2 regions of the Streptomyces sp. NPDC057253 genome follow, and region 1 is predicted to be linked to the other one. Evidence: predicted binding sites of a transcription regulator. Region 1 holds the regulator's gene; the other holds the start of a gene.
The links. The regulator HspR, encoded in region 1, represses chaperone genes until heat shock. The targets are predictions, from matches to a motif close to TTGAGNNNNNNNNNCTCAA.
Positions count from the first base shown of each region.

Region 1 (7,538 bases):
CCGGAGCGCGAGGCCGAGCTGCACCGGCCGGTCGCCGGGCAGAGCCATGCCTGGATCGAGTACTGGGCGGGCGACTGGTGCGGCTACGACCCCACCAACGGGGTGCGGGCCGACGAGTCCCACGTGGTGGTGGCCCGGGGCCGCGACTACGACGACGTGACCCCGCACAAGGGGATCTACCGGGGGGTGCCGGGCGGGCCGCCGGAGGTGACGGTGGAGTTCACGCGGGTGGCCTGAACGGCCGGGAGGGGCCGGGGGAGCATTCCCGCGGCCCCTCCCCACAGTCCGCTACGACAGACCCGCCGCCGCGCAGGCGCTCTTGTAGTCCGCGGTGCAGATGTCCTTGACGGTGTAGATGCCGTCCTTGACGACCGTGCTCTTGATGTTGTCCTTCGTCAGCGCGACGACCTGGACGAGCTGGGCCGGGATGTCCTTGTTGGTGGGGCTGTCGACGCTGTCCGTGGCGAGGGCGTCGAACTGGATGTCCTTGCCCTGGATCTTGGTCACGGCCATCTCGGCGGCGGCCTCGGCCTCGTCCGGGTACGGCTTGTAGACGCTCATGTACTGCTCGCCGGAGACGATCCGCTGCACCGCGGTCAGCTCCGCGTCCTGGCCGGTGATCGGCGGGAGCTTCGTCATGCCCGCGTTCTCCATCGCCTGGATGGCGGCGCCGGCCATGGCGTCGTTGGCGGAGTAGACGGCCTTGATGTTGCCCTTGCCGATCGCGCTGATCGCCTTGGCCATGTCCTTCTGCGCGATCTCCGGCTTCCAGCCGTCGACGTCGTACGTCTCGGCGATCGTCACCTTGCCGTTGAGCTCCGACATCGCGCCCGCCTTGAACTGCCCGGCGTTCGGGTCGGAGGGCGAGCCGTTGATCATGACGATCTTGTCGGAGGTGTCGATCTCGGAGCCGATCGCCTCGACGAGGGAGCGGCCCTGGACCTCGCCGACGAGTTCGTTGTCGAAGGAGACGTACCCGTCGATCGGGCCCTCGGCGAGCCGGTCGTAGGCGATGACCGGGATGCCCGCGTCCTTGGCCTTCTGCACCATGTCCGCGATGGCGTGCGAGTCGACCGCGTCCAGCAGGATGACGTCGACCTTCTCGTCGATCATCTGCTGCATCTGCCCGGCCTGCTTCTTCGCGTTGGCCTCGCCGTTGGCGTAGACCGTCTTGCCCTTCTTGTCCGTGAGCTCCGCGACCTTCCTCTGGATGATCGGGTAGTCGAACTCCTCGTAGCGGGTGTTCGTCTTCTCCGGCATCAGCACACCCACGGTGATGTCGTCGCCCTTGGTCGGGCTCGCCTCACTCCCGCTCGCGGCGCCGAGCGCCCCGCAGGCGGCCAGCGAGAGGGACATCGTGGACGCGGCCACGGCTATGGCGATACGACGCATGGGGCTGCTCACTTCTGATGCTTTCTGGACGCGGGCGCGGCATTGCGGCCCATGTGACTGAAAAGCCAACGCGGGGCCGCCCACCGACGTCAAGCGGAATCACTTAACGAGTGCGCAACGCCACTCTCCGCCGACGGTGTGAAGACTTGGCGCGAACACTAGTACAACCAACTTCACACCTCGCGAGTCGTGATCACAGCAGCCCCACAACTGCTGTTCCGTGCCCGACCAGAGGATCGAATGAAGTCAGCCACACGCACGACCGCCGCGGCCGCCACCGCCGTCGTGCTCGCCACCGCCGGCACCCTGCTCACCACGGCCGCGGCCCCCGCCTCGGCAGCCGTGTCGTGCACCTCCCCGGTGTTCAAGCGCCAGTTCTACGCGAACACGTCCTTCTCCGGCACCCCGAAGAAAACGGACTGCGACGACGCGATCGACCAGTCCTGGAGCGGCGCCCCCGCCACCGGCCTCCCCAAGGACAACTTCGGCGTCCGCTGGACCCTGACCCGCGACTTCGGCTCCGGGGGCCCCTTCGCGCTCAACGCCACCGGCCTGGACGGCATCCGCGTCTACGTCGACGGCGTCCGCAAGATCGACCTGTGGAAGAACGTCTCGTCGACGGTCAAGAAGACCGCCAACGTGACCATCCCCTCGGGCAAGCACACCCTGCGCATCGACTACGCGAACTGGACCGGCGCCGCCAAGGTCAAGGTCACCTACACGCCCCGCACCACCGCCGACGTCGACAAGGTCAAGCCCCTCACACCGACCGGCACTTCGGTGACGTACGACAAGACCACCGGCAAGGCGAAACTGACCTGGGCGAAGAACAAGGAGATGGACCTCGCCGGGTACAAGGTCTACCGGCGGCTGAAGGGGGCCACCTTCCCGGGCACGCCGCTCGCGACGACCACCTCGACGTCGTACACCGACAGCACCCTGCCGGTGACCGGCGACACCTACTACTACGAGCTCCGCGCCCGCGACAAGGCGGGCAACGAGTCGGGCGGCACCGCCGACCAGGCCGTGGTCACCGCCGACCGGACCGCGCCGGCCGCGGCGACCGGGCTGACGGCGGTGGGGACCACAGCGGGCAACTCCGTGACGTGGCAGGCGTCCCCGTCCACGGACGTCCGCCACTACGAGGTGTGGGCCTCGCGCAACGGCGACCCCGACCCGGACGGGCCCGAGATCGCCATCGGGACGTCGTTCGTCGACCGGCTCGCGGAGGAAGGGGTGCCCTACACGTACACCGTGCAGGTCATCGACGCGGCGAACAACATCTCCCCGGTCTCCGCCAAGGTGACGGTCACCCGCCCGGTCGCCTCGGCCGTGCCCGCCCCGACGGGGGCCACGGGCACCCCCGCCGACGCGTCCACCACCCTGACGTGGACCGCCGCCGACGCCGCCACCGGCTACCGCGTGTACCGGCGTACCGACGTCAACGGCGCCTGGAGCCTGCTCGGCAGCGCCGCGGGCACCTCGTACGAGGACACCTCCGCGCCGAAGGGCAAGGCCTACTACTACGTGGCCTCCGTCGACGCCCAGGGCGCCGACTCGGCGCCCTCCACCGACGTCACCGTCGACCGGCTGACCCCGGCCACCGCGACCGGCCCGGCCGCGCCGAAGCTGACCCTGGTCACCAACGGGGTGCCCGGGCGCTCCCCCATCGAGGTCACGGCCGCGCCCGGAGCGGGTGACGAGGCACGCGTCCTGAAGGGCTACGCCTGGGAGATGTCGGGCGCCTGCGGCTCCAGCGGCGACCGGTTCTCCACCACCGGCACGCTCACCTGGACGGCCCCCTGGAACGGCCCCTGCGTCGCCACGGCGTACGCAGTGGACGCCTACGGCCGTCAGGGCACGCAGAGCGCCTCCGTGGAGTTCTTCAGCGGCCGCTGACGGCAACGCACGAGGAAGGGCCCGGAGAGATCTCCGGGCCCCTTCCTCGTGCCTGAGCGCCTAGTCCTTGGCCCGCTTCGGCCGCCACACCACCAGCGCGCTGGTCTGCTGCACCTCCTGGTACGGCACCAGGTCGCGGCGGTACGACGCGTGCACCGCCGCCTCGCGCTGCTGCATCGCCGCCGCGGCGCCCTCCACGGCGGCCTGGAGTTCGGCCACCCTCGACTGGAGCGCGGCGACCTGGTTCTCCAGTTCGATGATGCGCTTGATGCCGGCGAGGTTGATGCCCTCGTCCTGCGACAACGCCTGCACCTGGCGGAGCAGTTCGATGTCGCGGGCCGAGTAGCGCCGGCCCCGCCCGGCCGTGCGGTCCGGGGAGACCAGGCCGAGGCGGTCGTACTGACGAAGGGTCTGCGGGTGCAGGCCGGAGAGCTGGGCCGCCACCGAGATGACGTAGACCGGGGTTTCCTCGGTCAGTTCATACGGATTGCGTCGACGACCGTCCATCTCGAATCATGCTCCCTTCGCGGCCTGGAACAGCTCCGCCCGTGGATCCTCACCCACGGTCGCCTCGCGATACGCCTCCAGCGCGTCACGAGCCTTCCCCGACAGCTCGGTCGGGACACTCACCTCTACGGTGACCAGCAGATCGCCCCGGGTGCCGTCCTTGCGGACCGCGCCCTTGCCCCGCGCCCGCATGGTGCGGCCATTGGGCGTGCCCGGGGGCAGTTTCAGCGTCACGGCCGGTCCGCCGAGCGTCGGCACCCTGACCTCGCCGCCGAGCGCCGCCTCCGCGAAGGTCACCGGGACCGTCACCGTGAGGTTGTCGCCCTTGCGGCCGAAGACGGGGTGCGCGGCGACGTGCACGGTGACGTACAGGTCGCCCGCCGGGCCGCCGCGCTCACCGGGCGCGCCCTTGCCGCGCAGCCGGATCCGCTGGCCGTCCGACACCCCGGCCGGGATGCGGACCTGCATGGTCCGGGAGGACTTGGCCCGCCCGGAGCCCTTGCAGACCTCGCAGGGGTTCTCCGCCATCAGGCCACGGCCCTTGCAGTCCGGGCAGGGGTCCGTGAGGGAGAACCCTCCGCCGGAGCCCCGGGCCACCTGGCCGGTGCCGACGCACGTCGGGCACACGCGCGGGTTGCCGTTGGCGTCCCCGGTGCCCGAACAGGCCTTGCAGGGGGCCTGCGAGGACATCCTGAGCGGGACCGTCGCCCCCTCGATCGCCTCGGTGAAGCTGAGGGTGACCTCGGTGTCGATGTCCTGTCCGCGCCGGGGCTGGACGCGCGTAGTTCCCGAGCTGCCCCGGTTGAACAGGCCCCCGAAGACGTCCCCGAGTCCGCCGCCGAAGCCGCCGGCTCCCTGGCCCCCGCCCTGGGCGCCGCCTCCGAAGAGGTCACCCAGGTCGAAGTTGAAGGAGCCGCCCGCGCCGCCCGGCCCCGGACGGAAGCCGCCGTTGCCGAACAGGGTGCGGGCCTCGTCGTACTCCTTGCGCTTCTTGGGGTCGCCGAGGATGTCGTTGGCCTCGGAGATCTCCTTGAAGCGCTCCTCGGCCTTGGCGTTGCCCTTGTTGGCGTCCGGGTGGAACTCGCGGGCGAGCTTGCGGTACGCCTTCTTGATCTCGGCCTCGGTGGCGTCCTTCGGGACGCCGAGGACCTTGTAGTAGTCCTTCTCGATGAAGTCCTTGGTGCTCATCCCCGACGCCCCTCCTTCCGGTCACCGACCACGGCTTCAGCCCTCTTCAGAGCTGTTGTCCTTCTCCTCGCCGGCCTCGGACTCGTCCTTGACCGTCTGCGCGCCCGGCTGAGGTTCGGCGACCGCCACCCGCGCGGGGCGGATGGTGCGCTCGCCGATGCGATACCCCGGCTGGAGAATCGCCACGCACGTCGTCTCGGTGACGTCGGGCGCGTAACTGTGCATCAGGGCCTCGTGGATCGTCGGGTCGAAGGGCTCGCCCTCCTTGCCGAACTGCTGAAGACCCATCTTCGCCGCGACGGTCTCCAGCGACTCCGCGACGGACTTGAAACCGCCGAGGAGCTCACCGTGTTCCCGCGCGCGGCCGATGTCGTCGAGCACGGGCAGGAGTTCGGTCAGGAGGTTCGCGATGGCGATCTCCTTGACCGTGATCCGGTCCCGCTCCACGCGGCGGCGGTAGTTCTGGAACTCGGCCTGGAGCCGCTGGAGGTCGGCGGTGCGCTCGTCGAGCGCCTTGCGCGACTGGTCCAGCTGGGCCGTCAGGCCGGCGATCTGGGCACTTGCGTCCCCGGCCGGGGCCGCCCCCGCCTCCGAGGAGGAGGCGGCGGCCTTCGGCTCGGCGTCGTCGGTGGCGCCGGAAGGGACGTCGGGCTTCTCGTCGAAGCCCGGGGTCTCCTCCGTCACGCGGCACCGTCCTTGCGCTCGTCGTCCACGATCTCGGCGTCCACGACGTCGTCGTCCGCCTTGGCCTGGGAGGCACCGGCGTCCTCGCCGCCGGCGGCCTGCGCGGCCTGGGCGTCGGCGTACATGGCCTGGCCGACCTTCTGGGAGACCGCGGCGACCTTCTCGGTCGCGGTGCGGATCTCGGCGGTGTCCTCGCCCTTGAGCGCGGCCTTCAGCTCCTCGACGGCGGCCTCGACCTCGGTCTTGACCTCGCCGGGGACCTTGTCCTCGTTGTCCTTGAGGAACTTCTCCGTCTGGTAGACGAGCTGCTCGCCCTGGTTGCGGGTCTCGGCGGCCTCGCGGCGACGGTGGTCCTCGTCCGCGTACTGCTCGGCCTCCTGGCGCATCCGGTCGACCTCGTCCTTCGGCAGCGAGGAGCCGCCGGTGACGGTCATCTTCTGCTCCTTGCCCGTGCCCAGGTCCTTGGCGGTCACGTGCATGATGCCGTTGGCGTCGATGTCGAAGGACACCTCGATCTGCGGGACGCCACGGGGCGCCGGCGGCAGACCGGTCAGCTCGAACATCCCGAGCTTCTTGTTGTACGCCGCGATCTCGCGCTCGCCCTGGTAGACCTGGATCTGCACGGACGGCTGGTTGTCCTCGGCCGTGGTGAAGATCTCGGACCGCTTGGTCGGGATCGTGGTGTTGCGCTCGATGAGCTTGGTCATGATGCCGCCCTTGGTCTCGATACCGAGGGACAGCGGGGTCACGTCGAGGAGCAGGACGTCCTTGACCTCACCCTTGAGGACACCGGCCTGGAGGGACGCGCCGATGGCGACGACCTCGTCCGGGTTCACGCCCTTGTTGGCGTCCTTGCCGCCGGTCAGCTCCTTGACGAGCTCGGCGACGGCGGGCATACGGGTGGAGCCACCGACGAGGACGACGTGGTCGATCTCGTTGATGGAGACGCCGGCGTCCTTCATGACGTTGAAGAACGGGGTCTTGCAGCGCTCCAGGAGGTCCGCGGTCAGCTGCTGGAACTGGGCGCGGGTGAGCTTCTCGTCCAGGTGCAGCGGGCCCTCGGCGGAGGCCGTGATGTAGGGCAGGTTGATCGAGGTCTCGGTGGAGGAGGACAGCTCGATCTTGGCCTTCTCGGCGGCCTCACGGAGGCGCTGGAGGGCCATCTTGTCCTTGGCGAGGTCCACGCCGTGACCGGACTTGAACTGCTGCACCAGGTAGTCGACGACACGCTGGTCCCAGTCGTCACCACCGAGGTGGTTGTCGCCGTTGGTGGCCTTCACCTCGACGACGCCGTCGCCGATCTCCAGGAGGGACACGTCGAAGGTGCCGCCACCGAGGTCGAAGACGAGGATCGTCTGGTCGTCCTTGTCGAGGCCGTACGCGAGCGCGGCCGCGGTGGGCTCGTTGACGATGCGCAGGACGTTCAGGCCCGCGATCTCGCCGGCCTCCTTCGTCGCCTGGCGCTCGGAGTCGTTGAAGTACGCCGGGACGGTGATGACCGCGTCGGTCACCTTCTCGCCCAGGTAGGACTCCGCGTCCCGCTTCAGCTTCTGAAGGATGAAGGCGGAGATCTGCTGCGGGTTGAAGGGCTTCCCGTCCAGCTCCATCTTCCAGTCGGTGCCCATGTGGCGCTTCACGGACCGGATGGTCCGGTCCACGTTGGTGACCGCCTGGCGCTTGGCCACCTCGCCGACGAGCACTTCGCCGTTCTTCGCGAAGGCGACGACGGACGGCGTGGTCCGGGCACCCTCGGCGTTGGTGATGACGGTGGGCTCGCCGCCTTCAAGAACGCTGACGACGGAGTTAGTCGTGCCCAGGTCGATGCCGACCGCACGTGCCATGGTGATTTCCTCCAGCTGACTTGAGTG
Region 1 covers NZ_JBHUXV010000154.1:8,201-15,738, forward strand. Annotated here, with positions in the region: gene ACFULQ_RS43420 (transglutaminase domain-containing protein) at 1-237, shown strand, start outside; gene ACFULQ_RS43425 (sugar ABC transporter substrate-binding protein) at 289-1,392, opposite strand; gene ACFULQ_RS43430 (fibronectin type III domain-containing protein) at 1,633-3,291, shown strand; gene ACFULQ_RS43435 (heat shock protein transcriptional repressor HspR) at 3,352-3,798, opposite strand; gene dnaJ (molecular chaperone DnaJ) at 3,805-4,986, opposite strand; gene grpE (nucleotide exchange factor GrpE) at 5,023-5,670, opposite strand; gene dnaK (molecular chaperone DnaK) at 5,667-7,511, opposite strand.

Region 2 (7,538 bases), on a different contig from region 1:
CGTAGCCCACGCCGTGCACCGTGCGGATCCGCTCGGCGCCGATCTTCCGGCGCAGTGCCTTGATGTGGCTGTCGACCGTGCGGGTGCCGGAGGCGTCCGCCCAGTCCCACACCTCGGCGAGCAGCTGCTCACGGGAGAGCACCGCGCGCGGGGTGTTCGCCAGGCACACCAGGAGGTCGAACTCGGTCGGGGTCAGGTGGACGTCCTCGCTGCGCACCCGGACCCGGCGCTGCGCGTGGTCGATCTCCAGCTCGCCGAGTCGCAGGATGCCGCTTCTGGGGGTCGCGGCGGCCAGCGCGGCCCGCTCGACCCGCCGCAGCAGGACGTGCACGCGTGCGGCCAGCTCACGCATGGAGAAGGGCTTGGTCATGTAGTCGTCGGCGCCCACGCCGAGTCCGACCAGCATGTCGGTCTCGTCGTCACGGGCTGTCAGCATGAGCACCGGCACCGGCCGGGCGGCCTGCACACGCCGGCAGACCTCCAGACCGTCGAAGCCGGGCAGCATGATGTCGAGGATCAGCAGATCGGGCTGCCAGGCCTCGGCCGTGTCGACCGCCGACGGACCGTCGACCGCCGTTTGCACGAGGAATCCCTCGGCGCGCAGGCGGGTCGCGATGGCGTCGACGATCGTCGGATCGTCCTCGACGACCAGGACCCGACGCTGAGCGCCCGGGGTAGTCGTCGTGCCGTTCTGGGAGGTGTGTGTCTGCTCCATCGCCCGCCCCTGGGGAGTGCTTTCCGGAACCATGTGGGGTGATTCCTTGTCTGCGCATGACTGCGATTGACGCTTGAATGATCGGCGTAGGGAAGCAGAGTACGGGGAGTCATCACCCCTTTGCTATCCAGGTCGGACGGCGAGATGTACGACGTCGGGTACGCCCCGGGCAACGGGGATCTCCTCGGTACGTACCTGTTGGAACCCGGCATTTGCTAGGGATCCCTCAAATTCCGCTGAGGGCTGGGCGGACCACACGGCCAGTACCCCGCCCGGCTTCAACACCCTTGCGCAGCTTGTGAGTCCGGTATGCGCGTAGAGCCCGTGGTTGCCGTCCGTGACCGTCCAGTCGGGGCCGTTGTCGATGTCGAGGCACAGCGCGTCAAAAGTGGCGCATGTCTCATTGACGAATCCGACTAGATCCGTTTCCAGAATGTTCGTCCGGGGATCGGCCAGCGCCGCCGCGGAGAGTGCCGAGAGCGGCCCGGAGCGGTGCCAGTCGATGATGGCGGGCTCCCGCTCCACGACCGTGATCCGGCCCCAGCGCGGATTCGCGGCCGCGTGTGCGAGCGAGAACCCGACGCCGAGACCGCCGATCAGGACGTGCGGGTCCGGGCGGTCGTCGAGCGCGCCGAGCGCCGCGTCGACGAGCAGCCGCTCCGAGCGCCCGTCGGAGGTGTCCATCAGGAAGCAGCCGTTGGCGATGATCTGGAGCAACTCGCCGTGGCGCCGCAGGACGACCTCCCCGTGGGGGCCCTCGCGACGGTCCAGGACTTCGGGGATGTCGTACGAGGTGGGCATCGGCCCATCCTGGCAGGGGGGCCGGTGGGTGCCGACTGAATTACGGGTTCTTGAGAAGTCACTGTGAATGAGGCCCGGGGTGGCGCCGGTCACAGACAGCGGGTGGGCCGGGAGCGAAGGCTGGGGCGCAACGGAAGGAGCAGCCCACCTTGGAACGGACCCGTCCGCCAGCTCCTTCCGACGCGCCCGCGCCGACTCCTGCGCCGACCCCGTCGGCCGCGGACGCCTGCTTGCCGGACGCCGCCGTGCTGCTGGACGGTCTGCCCCAGCAGCGGAGCGGAGCGGCGGCGGTCACCGGCGGGTCACCGCAGCAGGCGGCAACGGCCGTCCCCGCCCGCCGGATTCGCGTCCCGCGCGCGTGGCGGCTGCTCCCCACCCCCACCGGAACGCCCTTCACCTTCGGCTACGGCGCGGTCCTGGCCGCCGTCTCGCTCGGCACGGCACATCTGGACCCCGCCCTGGTGCACACCCTGCTCCAGGGCTCCAGTACCGATGTCGTGCACCTGGTGCGCACGCCGGTGCTGGTGCTGCTCACCAGCGCGCTGTGGATCGCGGGCGGCATCCTCTCGCCGTACGCCATCGCCCTGTTGTTCGTCCTCACGGCGCTGGAGCGGCGGATCGGCGGCATGCGCACGGTCGCTGTCTTCCTGCTCGGGCATGTCGGCGCGACCCTGGCGACGGAGGTCCCCACAGGCGTCGCGGTCCTGGCCGGGCACCTCCCCGCCTCCTCACTGCACCGCCTCGACTACGGCGTCAGCTTCGGCGTCACCGCGAGCCTCGGCGCGCTGGCGGGGCTGCTCCGGCCCTGGCTTTGCTGGCCGCTGCTCGCCCTCTTCGGCTGGGTGCTGGTGACCGACCTGATCGCGTTCACCGACCCGCTGACCGACTGGGGCCATCCGATCGCCCTGCTGATCGGTGTCGCGACCTGGCCGCTGATGCGGCGGTGGTACCGGGACCGGCGGCCCGTCGCCGCCAGGTAGACCCGACGTCCCCGTGGTCCCGTGTCAGCGGGTCGGTGGTGTCCAGACGTAAGGCGTCGTCGTGGTCACCGCGTGGAAGCCGAGCCGGCGCAGGATGGGGCGCTGTCGTCCGAGGCGTCCACGTGCAGATAGGTGACCCCACGGGAGACGGCGAGAGCCGCGCGAACGGCCACCAGGGCGCGGTAGATGCCCCGGCCGCGCCACTCGGCGAGCGTGGAGCCGCCCCACAGGCTCGCGAACTCGGTGCCCGCGCGGAACGCCAGCCAGGCCGCGCACACCACCTCGCCGTCCGCCTCGGCGACGTAGACCGCGATCTCCTCCGGCGCGGAGGAGACCCTCCCGATGAGGTCCTCGGCGAGCCAGCTCCAGTCCTGGCCCCACACCTCGGACTCCATCGCGGCGATCCGGCGCATGTCCGCGTCGGCCGTGACCCGACGCAGGGTCACACCGTCCGGCAGTGCGGGCTCTCCTACGGCCATCTCGGCGGCCCGGCCGATCAGCACCGTCTCCCGTTCCTCGGGCACGAAACCGGCCGCGCGCAGCCGCTCGGTGAGGTCGGCCGGGGTGTCGCGGGCCGGGTCTTCCACTCCAGCGCCTCGCCGCGCGCCGCGAAGAAGTCACGCTGGCGGGTGATGAGTTCGTCGAGCGCGTCACCCTCGACGCCGAGGTCGCGCGGGCCGCTCACGAAGCCGCGGAACTGCCCGACGATCCGCAGCAGCGGCCCGTCCTGCTCGTAGGTCACCCCGGTGGGCGGGGTCGGGGGAGCGCCGCGCATCTGGTCGTCGTAGGCGGCGAGGAGGGTCTGTATGTCCGCGGTGGTCATGGTGGGTCGTCCCCGTGTTCTCTTGGTCCGTCGTGCCCCGGGCACCGGTCACCGGGTCCCGCCGCCGGGAAGAGCCGGCGTCGACCGGATGTTGTCCGTCATGCGGCCGGCGAGGAGCCCCGGAGGTGCCGGGGCGATCACCGGCGCAGCATGACAGAGGCCGTCCCGGGCCGCCTCCGGGTTTCCCGCGGGCGGTGACGGACAGTCACGCGACGTCCGGTCCGACGAACTTCGCACTGGTGAGCGGAGCTTCCACATGCCAGCCCAGGGACTCGTACAGCCCCCGGCCCGCGGGCGTCCCCGCCAGGACACCGGTCCTCGCGCCCGTGGCGGCCGCCGCGGTCTGGAGCGTGCGCATGACGACGCTGCCCAGGCCTCGCCGCTGATGCGCCGTCACGGTCTCGATCTGGTCGAAGACGGCGGTCGCGCCGGTCGGGGCCACCTGGCCGCGAGCGGCGAGGGAGCCGTCGGGCGCGGCGACGAGCACGCGCGTGACGCCGCCGACGGACCACACGCGCGTGCGGTAACTGTCCGGCACGTCGGCTTCCGCTCGCCCGTCCGCCAGCGGGACCGTCATCAGATACCCGGGCTCGGGATCCACCCACCAGCCCTCGCCCAGCCACTTCCCGACGATCTCCGGGTCGTGGAACACCTTCAGCCACACCCCGGCGCCCGTCACCGCGTCCGCGACCTTGCGCACGGCGCCCTCGTCCACGCCGTCGCCCAGCGCCTCGAAGACATGCCGCGAGACGTGCGCGATCTGCCCCACGTCCACGGTGAACCCCCACGCCTCACGCTGCGGCGGCGCGGCCCCGCGGGACACGACCCAGCCGTCCACCCACGCCTGCACGATGTCGTTCACCGGACCCCCTGTAATGGTCTCTGCTGTCGCTCACCTATTACGGGCGTCACGATAGGCGCCGGGTGCCGGTCGCGACGGCGGTGATCGCCCACAGCGAACAGGGAAGGGGGTGGGGAACATTCGAAGGCTCATGTGCATTGAGTCGGCATAGCTCAACTTGACTGCCGAAGGGGAGATCATGGCTTCGACGTCCACACCGCTCACTCTGCCTGTGCTGCCGCTCGACGACGAGGTCGTGCTGCCCGGAATGGTGGTGCCGCTGGACCTGAACGACGCCGACGTCCGCGCCGCGGTGGAGGCCGCCCAGGCCGCCGCCCGTTCGGAACCCGGCAAGCCCAAGGTCCTGCTGGTGCCGCGGATCGACGGGACCTACGCGAGCACCGGTGTGCTCGGCACCGTCGAGCAGGTCGGCCGGCTGGCCGACGGCGACCCGGGTGCCCTCATCCGCGGCCGGGGCAGGGTGAAGATCGGTGCGGGGACCACCGGCCCGGGCGCCGCCCTGTGGGTCGAGGGGACCACGGTCGAGCAGACCGTCCCCGAACCGCTGCCCGGTCATGTCGCCGACCTGGTCAAGGAGTACAAGGCCCTCGCCACCGCCTGGCTGCGCAAGCGCGGCGCCTGGCAGGTCGTGGACCGCGTGCAGGCCATCGACGACGTGTCCGCCCTCGCCGACAACTCCGGTTACTCACCCTTCCTGACCACCGAGCAGAAGGTCGAGCTGCTGGAGACCGCCGACCCGGTCGCCCGCCTCAAGCTCGCCACCCAGCAGCTGCGCGACCACCTCGCCGAGCAGGACGTCGCCGAGACCATCGCGAAGGACGTCCAGGAGGGCGTCGACAAGCAGCAGCGGGAGTTCCTGCTCCGCCGTCAGCTGGAAGCCGTACGCAAGGAACTGCGCGAGCTCAACGGCGAGCAGGAGGGCGAGGAGTCCGACGACTACCGCGCCCGCGTGGAGGCCGCCGACCTGCCGGAGAAGGTGCGGGAGGCCGCACTCAAGGAGGTCGACAAGCTGGAGCGGTCCAGCGACCAGTCGCCCGAGGGATCGTGGATCCGCACCTGGCTGGACACCGTTCTCGAACTGCCGTGGAACGAACGGACCGAGGACGCGTACGACATCCAGGGCGCCAAGGCGGTCCTGGACGCCGAGCACGCCGGCCTTGAGGACGTGAAGGAGCGGATCACCGAGTACCTGGCGGTGCGCAAGCGTCGCAGCGACCGGGGCCTCGGGGTCATCGGCGGGCGGCGCGGCGGTGCCGTGCTGGCCCTCGTCGGCCCGCCCGGCGTCGGCAAGACCTCGCTGGGCGAGTCCGTCGCGCACGCCATGGGCCGCAAGTTCGTCCGGGTCGCCCTCGGTGGCGTCCGGGACGAGGCCGAGATCCGCGGCCACCGCCGTACGTACGTCGGCGCGCTGCCCGGCCGGATCGTGCGGGCCATCAAGGAGGCCGGTTCGATGAACCCGGTCGTCCTGCTCGACGAGATCGACAAGGTGGGCTCCGACTTCCGCGGCGACCCCGCGGCGGCCCTCCTGGAGGTCCTGGACCCGGCGCAGAACCACACCTTCCGCGACCACTACCTGGAGGTCGAACTCGACCTCTCCGACGTGGTGTTCCTCGCCACGGCGAACGTCCTGGAGGCCATCCCCGAGGCCCTGCTCGACCGCATGGAGCTGGTCCGCCTCGACGGCTACACCGAGGACGAGAAGATCGTCATCGCCCGGGACCACCTGCTCCCGCGCCAGCTGGAGCGGGCGGGCATCGAGAAGGACGAGGTCACGCTGGAGGAGAGCGCGCTGCGCAAGCTGGCCGGGGAGTACACCCGCGAGGCGGGCGTGCGCACCCTGGAGCGCTCGATCGCCCGGCTGCTCCGCAAGGTCGCGGCCCAGCACGAACTGGGCGAGCGGGAGCTGCCGTTCACCATCGGCGCGGACGACCTGCGCGCGCTGATCGGCCGCCCGCACCACGTGCCCGAGTCGGCCCAGGACCCGGCGGAGCGCCGTACGGCCGTCCCGGGTGTGGCGACCGGACTCGCGGTCACCGGAGCGGGTGGGGACGTCCTCTACGTGGAGGCGTCGCTGGCCGACCCGGAAACGGGCGCGGCCGGGCTGACCCTGACCGGCCAACTGGGTGACGTGATGAAGGAGAGCGCGCAGATCGCGCTGAGCTTCCTCAGGTCGCACGGCGCCGAGCTGGAGCTGCCCGTCGCCGACCTCAAGGACCGGGGCGTGCACATCCACTTCCCGGCGGGCGCGGTGCCGAAGGACGGCCCGAGCGCGGGCGTCACGATGACGACGGCACTGGCGTCGCTGCTCAGCGGCCGCCTGGTCCGCACGGACGTGGCGATGACCGGCGAGGTCTCCCTGACCGGCCGGGTCCTGCCGATCGGCGGGGTGAAGCAGAAGCTGCTCGCCGCGCACCGCGCCGGGGTGAGCACCGTCATCATCCCCAAGCGCAACGAGGCCGATCTGGACGACGTCCCGGTGGAGGTGCTGGACAAGCTCGACGTCCATGCCGTCACCGACGTCCGCCAGGTCCTGGAGCTGGCGCTGTCCCCGGCTGTGAACGGGGCGGCGCCGGAGGTTCCGGTGGCGGCGTGACGGACGCCTCCGGATGAGGTGAAGGCCCGGGTTCTCGTGAGGGAGGCCCGGGCCTTCGCCGTGTCAGGGAGCGCGTCAGCCCCTGGCGAGCGCCTGGACGCGGTCCAGGGCGCCGTTGAACTTGTCGTGGTCGCCGACCGTCGGCCCGGACGAGGTGTACTGCCACATCGTGTAGCTGCTCCACCCCGCCGGCAGCGTGCCCGCGGTCGAGGCGTAGCGGGCGACCCACAGCGGGTTGGCGGAGAAGCCGGCGTAGTTGCCGGTGCACTGGGACCACCAGCTGGTGGAGGTGTAGATGACGGCGCTGCGGCCGGTGCGGGCCTTGTACTGGTTCAGGAAGTCACGGATCCAGCTGACCATCCCGCTCGCGCTCTTGCCGTAGCAGGAGTCGCCGTACGGGTTCCACTCGATGTCGAGGGTGCCGGGCAGGGTCCTGCCGTCGGCGGACCAGCCGCCCCCGTGGTCGACGAAGTAGTTGGCCTGCGTTGCGCCGCTCGTGGTGTCCGGCGTGGCGAAGTGGTAGGCGCCGCGGATCATGCCGACGCCGTAGGAGCCGGTGTACTGCTGGGAGAAGTAGGGGTTCGTGTAGTACGTCCCCTCGCTCGCCTTGTTGTAGGACCAGCGGACGCCGCTGTTCCACAGGGTCGTCCAGGAGACGTTGCCCTGGTAGCTGGCCACGTCGACGCCCTCGGTCTGGGCGGCGCGGGTGCCGGTGGGCAGGCCGCCCTGGCCGTCGTGGGCGACGACGCCCATGCCCATGCGGG
Region 2 covers NZ_JBHUXV010000072.1:17,226-24,763, forward strand. Annotated here, with positions in the region: gene ACFULQ_RS31520 (response regulator transcription factor) at 1-715, opposite strand, end outside; gene ACFULQ_RS31525 (spermidine synthase) at 839-1,516, opposite strand; gene ACFULQ_RS31530 (rhomboid-like protein) at 1,666-2,496, shown strand; partial or broken gene ACFULQ_RS31535 (GNAT family N-acetyltransferase) at 2,521-3,319, opposite strand; gene ACFULQ_RS31540 (GNAT family N-acetyltransferase) at 3,525-4,181, opposite strand; gene lon (endopeptidase La) at 4,360-6,774, shown strand; gene ACFULQ_RS31550 (lysozyme) at 6,850-7,538, opposite strand, start outside.
Region 2: lon (endopeptidase La) is a predicted target of HspR. The motif match lies at 4,319-4,337, and genes of this name have one in related genera.